Regions from separate parts of the Providencia sp. Me31A genome, predicted to be linked through region 1. Evidence: predicted binding sites of a transcription regulator. Region 1 holds the regulator's gene; each other region holds the start of a gene.
The links. The regulator Fur, encoded in region 1, represses iron uptake genes when iron is present. The targets are predictions, from matches to a motif close to ATAATAATGAGAACNACTATCAA.
Positions count from the first base shown of each region.

Region 2: the regulator Fur is predicted to act here: its motif matches at 1,318-1,340, upstream of ACLPIE_RS04700 (TonB-dependent receptor domain-containing protein).
Region 3: the regulator Fur is predicted to act here: its motif matches at 850-872, upstream of ACLPIE_RS15995 (TonB-dependent receptor domain-containing protein).

Region 1 covers NZ_JBKQGZ010000007.1:78,937-81,222, forward strand. Annotated here, with positions in the region: gene ACLPIE_RS07305 (bactofilin family protein) at 1-441, opposite strand, end outside; gene fur (ferric iron uptake transcriptional regulator) at 1,085-1,534, opposite strand; gene fldA (flavodoxin FldA) at 1,792-2,286, opposite strand, start outside.
Region 2 covers NZ_JBKQGZ010000004.1:153,153-155,438, forward strand. Annotated here, with positions in the region: gene ACLPIE_RS04700 (TonB-dependent receptor domain-containing protein) at 1-1,077, opposite strand, end outside; gene betA (choline dehydrogenase) at 1,449-2,286, opposite strand, start outside.
Region 3 covers NZ_JBKQGZ010000019.1:47,183-49,468, reverse strand. Annotated here, with positions in the region: gene ACLPIE_RS16000 (MFS transporter) at 1-335, opposite strand, end outside; gene ACLPIE_RS15995 (TonB-dependent receptor domain-containing protein) at 888-2,286, shown strand, end outside.

The DNA.
Region 1 (2,286 bases):
GTTTTTTACTTTTGCTTGGCCTGACAAAATACCACCTTTTTTAATTGATAAATTACTGTAATGGATAGTACCGTGGATTTCACCATTATTTTCAATATTGATGGAGTCCGATAAGCACTCACCTTCAACTCGACCATTAACAACCAGATCGTTACAGGTAATATTTCCGATAACTTGTCCATTGAGCATTACTTTAACGCTATTATTTTTACCTGTAATGTTGCCAATGACTTTACCATAAATATGTACTTGCTCATTAGAAGTAATGTTTCCTTCAAAAATAACATCTCTTGAGATCACCGTATTGGTCTTTTCTTCACTGACAGTGGCGGTGGTAACTTGTTCTTCTATCTTAGCTGTTTTCGCAATAATTTCAGGCTCACTAGCTGTTGGTTGTATGTTTATCTCTGGAGCTGGCTTGTTTTGTCTTTTGGTGAACATGTTACCTACCTTTTTTTGATTGAAGTATAAGATCAAGAACAAAATTGATAATATAAATGAAAACAAGGTGATGGTTGCGTAATTGAAAAACCATCCTATTAAAGTAAGAAACCAGAAGAAAAAACTAATGTTAATAAAAAGGTATATTTTTTTCATCAGTTAATCTCTTACAAATTACAAAAAAATCAGTTTAATCTAAATAATTATGCACGCTCTAAAGTTGTAAATTTACGTTTTATTACATTTTACCAAGTATGATTAATTTGGGTTAATACACTTATGGTGAGTTAATGAGATAAATTTATATATATTCATATGTTATAAATTGAGGAAGTCATCATCGGTGCTGTTTATATATCACCATGATATTCAAATAATACTCTAGAATAGAGTGGCAATAAATTTATCAGTAAAATAATATAAAGGATCTAAATTGAATTGCAACTTATTATATAGAACTTCAATGTTATTGCTATTAAGACAATAAATTAACAATAAAAATGAAACAGTTAAGCATACCTCTAGGAATATCACTATAAAAAAGAAATAACATTAAGCATTGCAAAAAGAAAACCCCAGATAGCAATTCTATCTGGGGTTTTTAGTTTGTATTCATCCCTTTTGACTAAGGGATGACAGTGTTTTACTCTTTTGCTTCGTGTGCGTCCGCACTTTCGCGGCAATCACCATCTGCGCAATGACCATATAAATATAAACTATGATTAGATAATTTAATACCATGACGAGCGGCGATACTTTTCTGGCGAGTTTCAATAGATTCGTCAGTGAACTCAATCACTTTCCCACAATCTAAGCAGATTAAGTGGTCATGATGATGTTGTTGAGTTAATTCGAATACAGATTTCCCACCCTCGAAGTTATGACGGGTTACGATACCTGCATCATCAAACTGGTTCAATACGCGGTATACGGTAGCTAACCCGATCTCTTCGCCCATATCGATCAGCTTTTTATAGAGATCTTCCGCACTGACGTGGTGGCACTCAGGCTCTTGAAGTACTTCCAAAATCTTTAATCTTGGAAGAGTGACTTTGAGTCCAGCATTTTTCAATGCCTTATTGTTGTCTGTCATGCGGGTTTGTCCTGTATCTTGAATCAAAATTTAACAATAATGAGACATTTTTAACATAAATCCAGTTGTCTTCTAAACTGATTTACAATTATAGGCATGGAAAATAAAAATAGAAACCATGTATTGTCTCATTATTTTGATAATCTTTCGTAAGTCTACCCTATTAGGATATTTTATCGATTATTTTAGACTGGATCACGTATGCTAATGGTGCATTTTGAGCTACATGTGACCCATTATCTATAAGATAAATTTGCTTAGCCAATAATTTCAGCTAAAGACATTTCTTCAGAGATTTGTTTTACCCATGCATCGACACGTTCTTCAGTCAACTCAGGTTGGCGGTCTTCATCAATAGCTAAGCCAATAAAATGGTTATCATCAGCCATGCCTTTCGAAACCTCAAAATGGTAACCTTCCGTTGGCCAGTGACCTACAATTACAGCACCACGTGGTTCGATAATATCGCGGATAGTTCCCATCGCATCACAGAAATACTCTGCGTAATCCTCTTGGTCGCCACAACCAAATAAAGCGACAAGTTTACCTTCAAAATCAATTTCTTCGAGAGTTGGAAAAAAGTCATCCCAATCACATTGAGCTTCACCGTAGTACCAAGTTGGAATACCCAGAAGTAGAATATCAAAAGCGTCGATATCTTCTTTACTGCACTTCGCAATATCATGAACTTCTGCTACATCTTTGCCTAATCTTTCTTGGATCATCTTGGCAATATTTTCTGTGTTACCAGT
Region 2 (2,286 bases), on a different contig from region 1:
TGCAGTGACGTCATCCGTAGTTCCATTACGTTGTTTAAATTTCCCTTTCGTCCACCAGAGACCTAAATTCATATCTACCCATAAAGAATCAGGCTTATAGGAATAATTCATTGACGCAGTATCAATATTCGCCGTACCTAATGTCCATTGGGGCATTTTTCCATCATATTGATACCAATAAGCGGCTAGTACTTCCCCTGCTTTTTGCTCATGTCGGCGATAATTTAATTCAAGACTAGAATAAGGATTAAAATAAATATTCGTCTTTAGTAATGTGGATTGGCTTTCATAGCTAGTATTAACCACTTCTTGCCCCGGTTTTATCGGCGCATCCGTATTAGAATATTTATGATAGCCATTTTTACCTGCAAAAAAGTTGCCTTGCTTCCTATTACTATGTGCAATTAACACATCAAATTTGTCATTACGATAAGCAACCCCAGTCGTTACTGAACCATTATTAAAATGGGAGTTCTTAACGCCATCGGATAACCGATATTGTGATTCGCCCCGTTCTTCTGAAGCAATAGAAGGACGACGGTTGTTGTTATAAATGTTCCCCTTGAATAAGAAGCCAAATTGATCCCCTTGAGGAATAATACTGTTCGCTGATAATGTTTTTAATTTTACTGTACCACCGATAGCCCCTCCTGAGAACTTACTCATCGAGGCCCCTTTTTCGATATTAATCGTATCGACTAAATCCATGTCAATATAAGTTCTATCTGTACTACCTTGATAACCACGCCATGTATTGGTTGATTGCAAGCTACCATCAATAATAACTGGTACTCGACCATTACCTTGCAGACCACGAATACCAATATCCAGTGCCCCTGCTTCATTTCTCGCATTATTCACTTGCAGAGAAGTTTCATTGGCAAATATATCTGAGTTGGTTGTCCCTCTGACCGTTGAAATATCTTTCGTGTCTATTTGCTTGCTATTTGACTTTATTTTGCTGGCTGTAACGAGAAGCTTATCTTTCTGAGGTGTTGTGTGTGTTTCATCCGCTAATGCTGTGCTTGAAGAACATATAACAAGTAAGCTAATTATATTTTTATTTTGAAATATCATTTAAGTAATGCCTTCATTAATTAATGAATATTTTATAGAAATGATGAAATATCGTACCAGCAAGATTAAATTATCCCTGCCATACTTTAATTCGTGAATTTAAAATTGGATTTAAGTGCAATACTATGGCGATAACTAATACTAAAAGCCTTATTTATTGAATGGGTTAAGGTCTATTTCTCCTCTAGTAAATAAGCTGCCCTGAAATATACACCAATGATAATAATGATCAAGATTATAATGAAAATCATTTGCATTATCATTAATATCACTATTGTTTATTATCTCTTTATCTTTTCTAATGCCATAAAAAAAGCGGTTGTATAAATATCAACCGCTTTTAAAGTAATTAAAAGAATAAGGCTTAAATATTACTGACTATTGGGTCTAGTCCTAACGGGTGTCTCTCCAGCGATATAATAGGCCGCTTGACTTGCTGCTAATGGTGGTCTGTTACGTATTTTATCTGCTATTTTTTCTGCCATCATAATCGTGGTAGCATTTAAATTACCTGTGATTATCAATGGCATAATTGAAGCATCAATCACACGGAGATTTTCAATTCCATGTACTCGCCCTGCGCCATCAACCACAGCCATGTCATCATTCCCCATTTTACATGTCCCACATGGATGAAAAGCAGTTTCCGCTCTATCCCGAACAAATGCATCCAGCTCTTCATCCGTATTGATGTGCTTCCCTGGGCTTATCTCTTCCCCACGATAAGGGGCAAGCGCGGGTTGGGCCATAATTTCGCGAGTAATACGGATAGCAGCGCGGAACTCCTCCCAATCTTGTTCTGATGACATATAGTTAAATAAAATACTTGGGTGTTGCCTTGGGTCTCGCGATTTCAAGCGAACACGCCCACGGCTAGGGGAACGCATTGACCCTACATGCGCTTGGAAACCATGTTGGTTCACTGCATTGCTACCATTATAATTAATTGCAACAGGTAAAAAATGAAACTGAATATTTGGCCAAGCAAATTTATTACTTGTTCGAATAAATCCCCCTGCCTCAAACTGATTACTGGCACCGATCCCTGTCCCGTTAAATAACCACTTTGCGCCAATCATGGGTTGATTAAACCATTTTAAGGCTGGGTACAATGAAACCGGTTGTTTACATTCATACTGCAAATACATTTCAAGATGATCTTGTAAATTTTGCCCTACACCGGGTAAAACATGAACTGCCGGAATATTA
Region 3 (2,286 bases), on a different contig from region 1:
CCTATCATTAACAATCCAATTTGATACAGTGGTTCTTCGGGCAATAACACGGCAAGTAAGCAGAAAAAACCCGATACCCCACAGGCCAACATGCCATATAATGTAGTTCTTTTCGCACCACGTTGGTCAGCAAGACGCCCTGCATACCCGCGAGTTAGTAAGGTTGCTAAAAATTGAACACCAATTACTACCCCCACCCAGATGTCACTAAACCCCAGTTTTTGAAAAACAAATAATGGGATGACAGCCAACGGCAGTCCTACCGTCATGTAGGTAAAAAACATCGCTATTGCGAGACGCAGTAGTTGCCATCGAGTCGTTGCAAATGCATGCATAGATAGGTGCCTTATAGATAAAATAAATAAGGTTCTAAATCTGATTGAAACTATGCCAACGGATTAAAAATGTCAATTAACTAAAAAATGAAATTTTTATTTTTCCATCTACGTGGCAGTTTATGATGAAGGTTATTGATGAAATGATTCTATGCCGATTTATTATCAATAAATACAAAGCAAAAATTGGGGAATTTTCCCATCTTAGTGCATCAGAGCGCTAATTTCTCTCAGAGTTACCAGTGCTTAATCTTAAAAAGATAAGACGCTCAAAAGTATGCGTTTAATATAACTAAAATATCCTGAGTAAACGCTAGCGCTAAAGTAATTTTGAATGCGGCTAAATACCGCATATCAAAGTTAAGCCTTAATTTTTCGTTAAGCTTGATAAAATAGACAAAAAGAACGAAAAAATGATAGGTGAAAATTCTTATCTGAGATCAAATATCAACCATAAATTAGCAAGCTAATCATTTATTTTTGGCATGTTTTAGTGATAATATCCGCAAACAATATGATTATCATTATCATTTATATTTACTAGGGATAAATATGACTCCGCAATATCACTACACCCTGATTGCCGCAGGTATTTGCGCGGCTTTAACTACTTTTAGCGCCACAGCAGCAGATAATAAAACAGACACGATGGTCGTCAGTGCATCTGGTTTCTCACAACAATTACGCGATGCGCCAGCAAGTGTCACAGTGATCACCGCAGAACAATTGCAAAATAAGCCTGTACGTGATTTAGCCGACGCAGTCAAAGATGTTGAAGGCGTCAGTATTGTTGGGGCAGCCAATAAGCAAGACATTAATATTCGCGGCTTACCCGGTGAATACACCCTGATACTGGTTGATGGTCGCCGTCAAAATAGCCGCGAATCACGTCCAAATGGTAGCGGTGGTTTTGAAGCTGGCTTTATGCCACCAGTGGAAGCGATTGAGCGTATCGAGGTGATCCGTGGACCTATGTCCTCACTGTATGGTTCTGATGCGATGGGTGGTGTTATCAACATCATCACCAAGAAAGTGACCAATGAATGGCACGGCAGCGTCACCACAGGGGCAATTATCCAAGAAAACAGTGATAGTGGTAATTCAACCGACGGTAATTTCTACCTGTCCGGTCCTTTAGTGAAAGATAAACTAGGCTTACAGTTGTATGGTGGAGGTGATTATCGTCAGGAAGATAAAATCGAAGATGGCCACCATAAGAAAGACAATAAAAGCTTAACGGCGAAATTGACCTTTACCCCAATGGAAAACCAAACTTTCTTATTGGAAGCGGGTAGAACAACACAAGAAAGAGAAGAAAAGCCGGGTAATTCCCTTGCACCAACCAGTGAGTTTAACGGTAAGGCTCGACCAAATAAACACTCTGAAATCCATAATGACCGTAACCATTTCGCTTTAACCTATAAAGGTGATTGGGACTCATTTAATACTGAATTGAGTGTTTACCAAGAAACAACCAAGAAAAGAACTAAAACAGACATCACAGACCCTGCGACTAAGGTCACGGAATATCGTTATGATGCACGCGTACCTGAAATCACCAATACGGTGGTTGATGGGAAAGTGGTTGCATTTCTACCAGACAATATCCTAACTGTCGGTGGTCAATTCCAACATGCTAAATTAAAAGACACCTCCTCAACAGGCGCTTCAACAACTGAAAATGCTAAACTAACCGCAGAGCAACATGCTTTTTTCTTGGAAGATGAATTCACGGCGACAGAGGATCTGATATTGACGGGTGGATTGCGTTTAGACCACCATGAGTCTTATGGTAATCATTGGAACCCTCGTGGTTATGCGGTTTATTATCTCACTGACGAAATCACCATTAAAGGAGGGATTTCCTCTGCGTTTCGTGCGCCAACATTACGTGAAACCAGTCCAAATTATGGGACTTCAACCGAAAAAGGTTTAGGGATCATCCACGGTA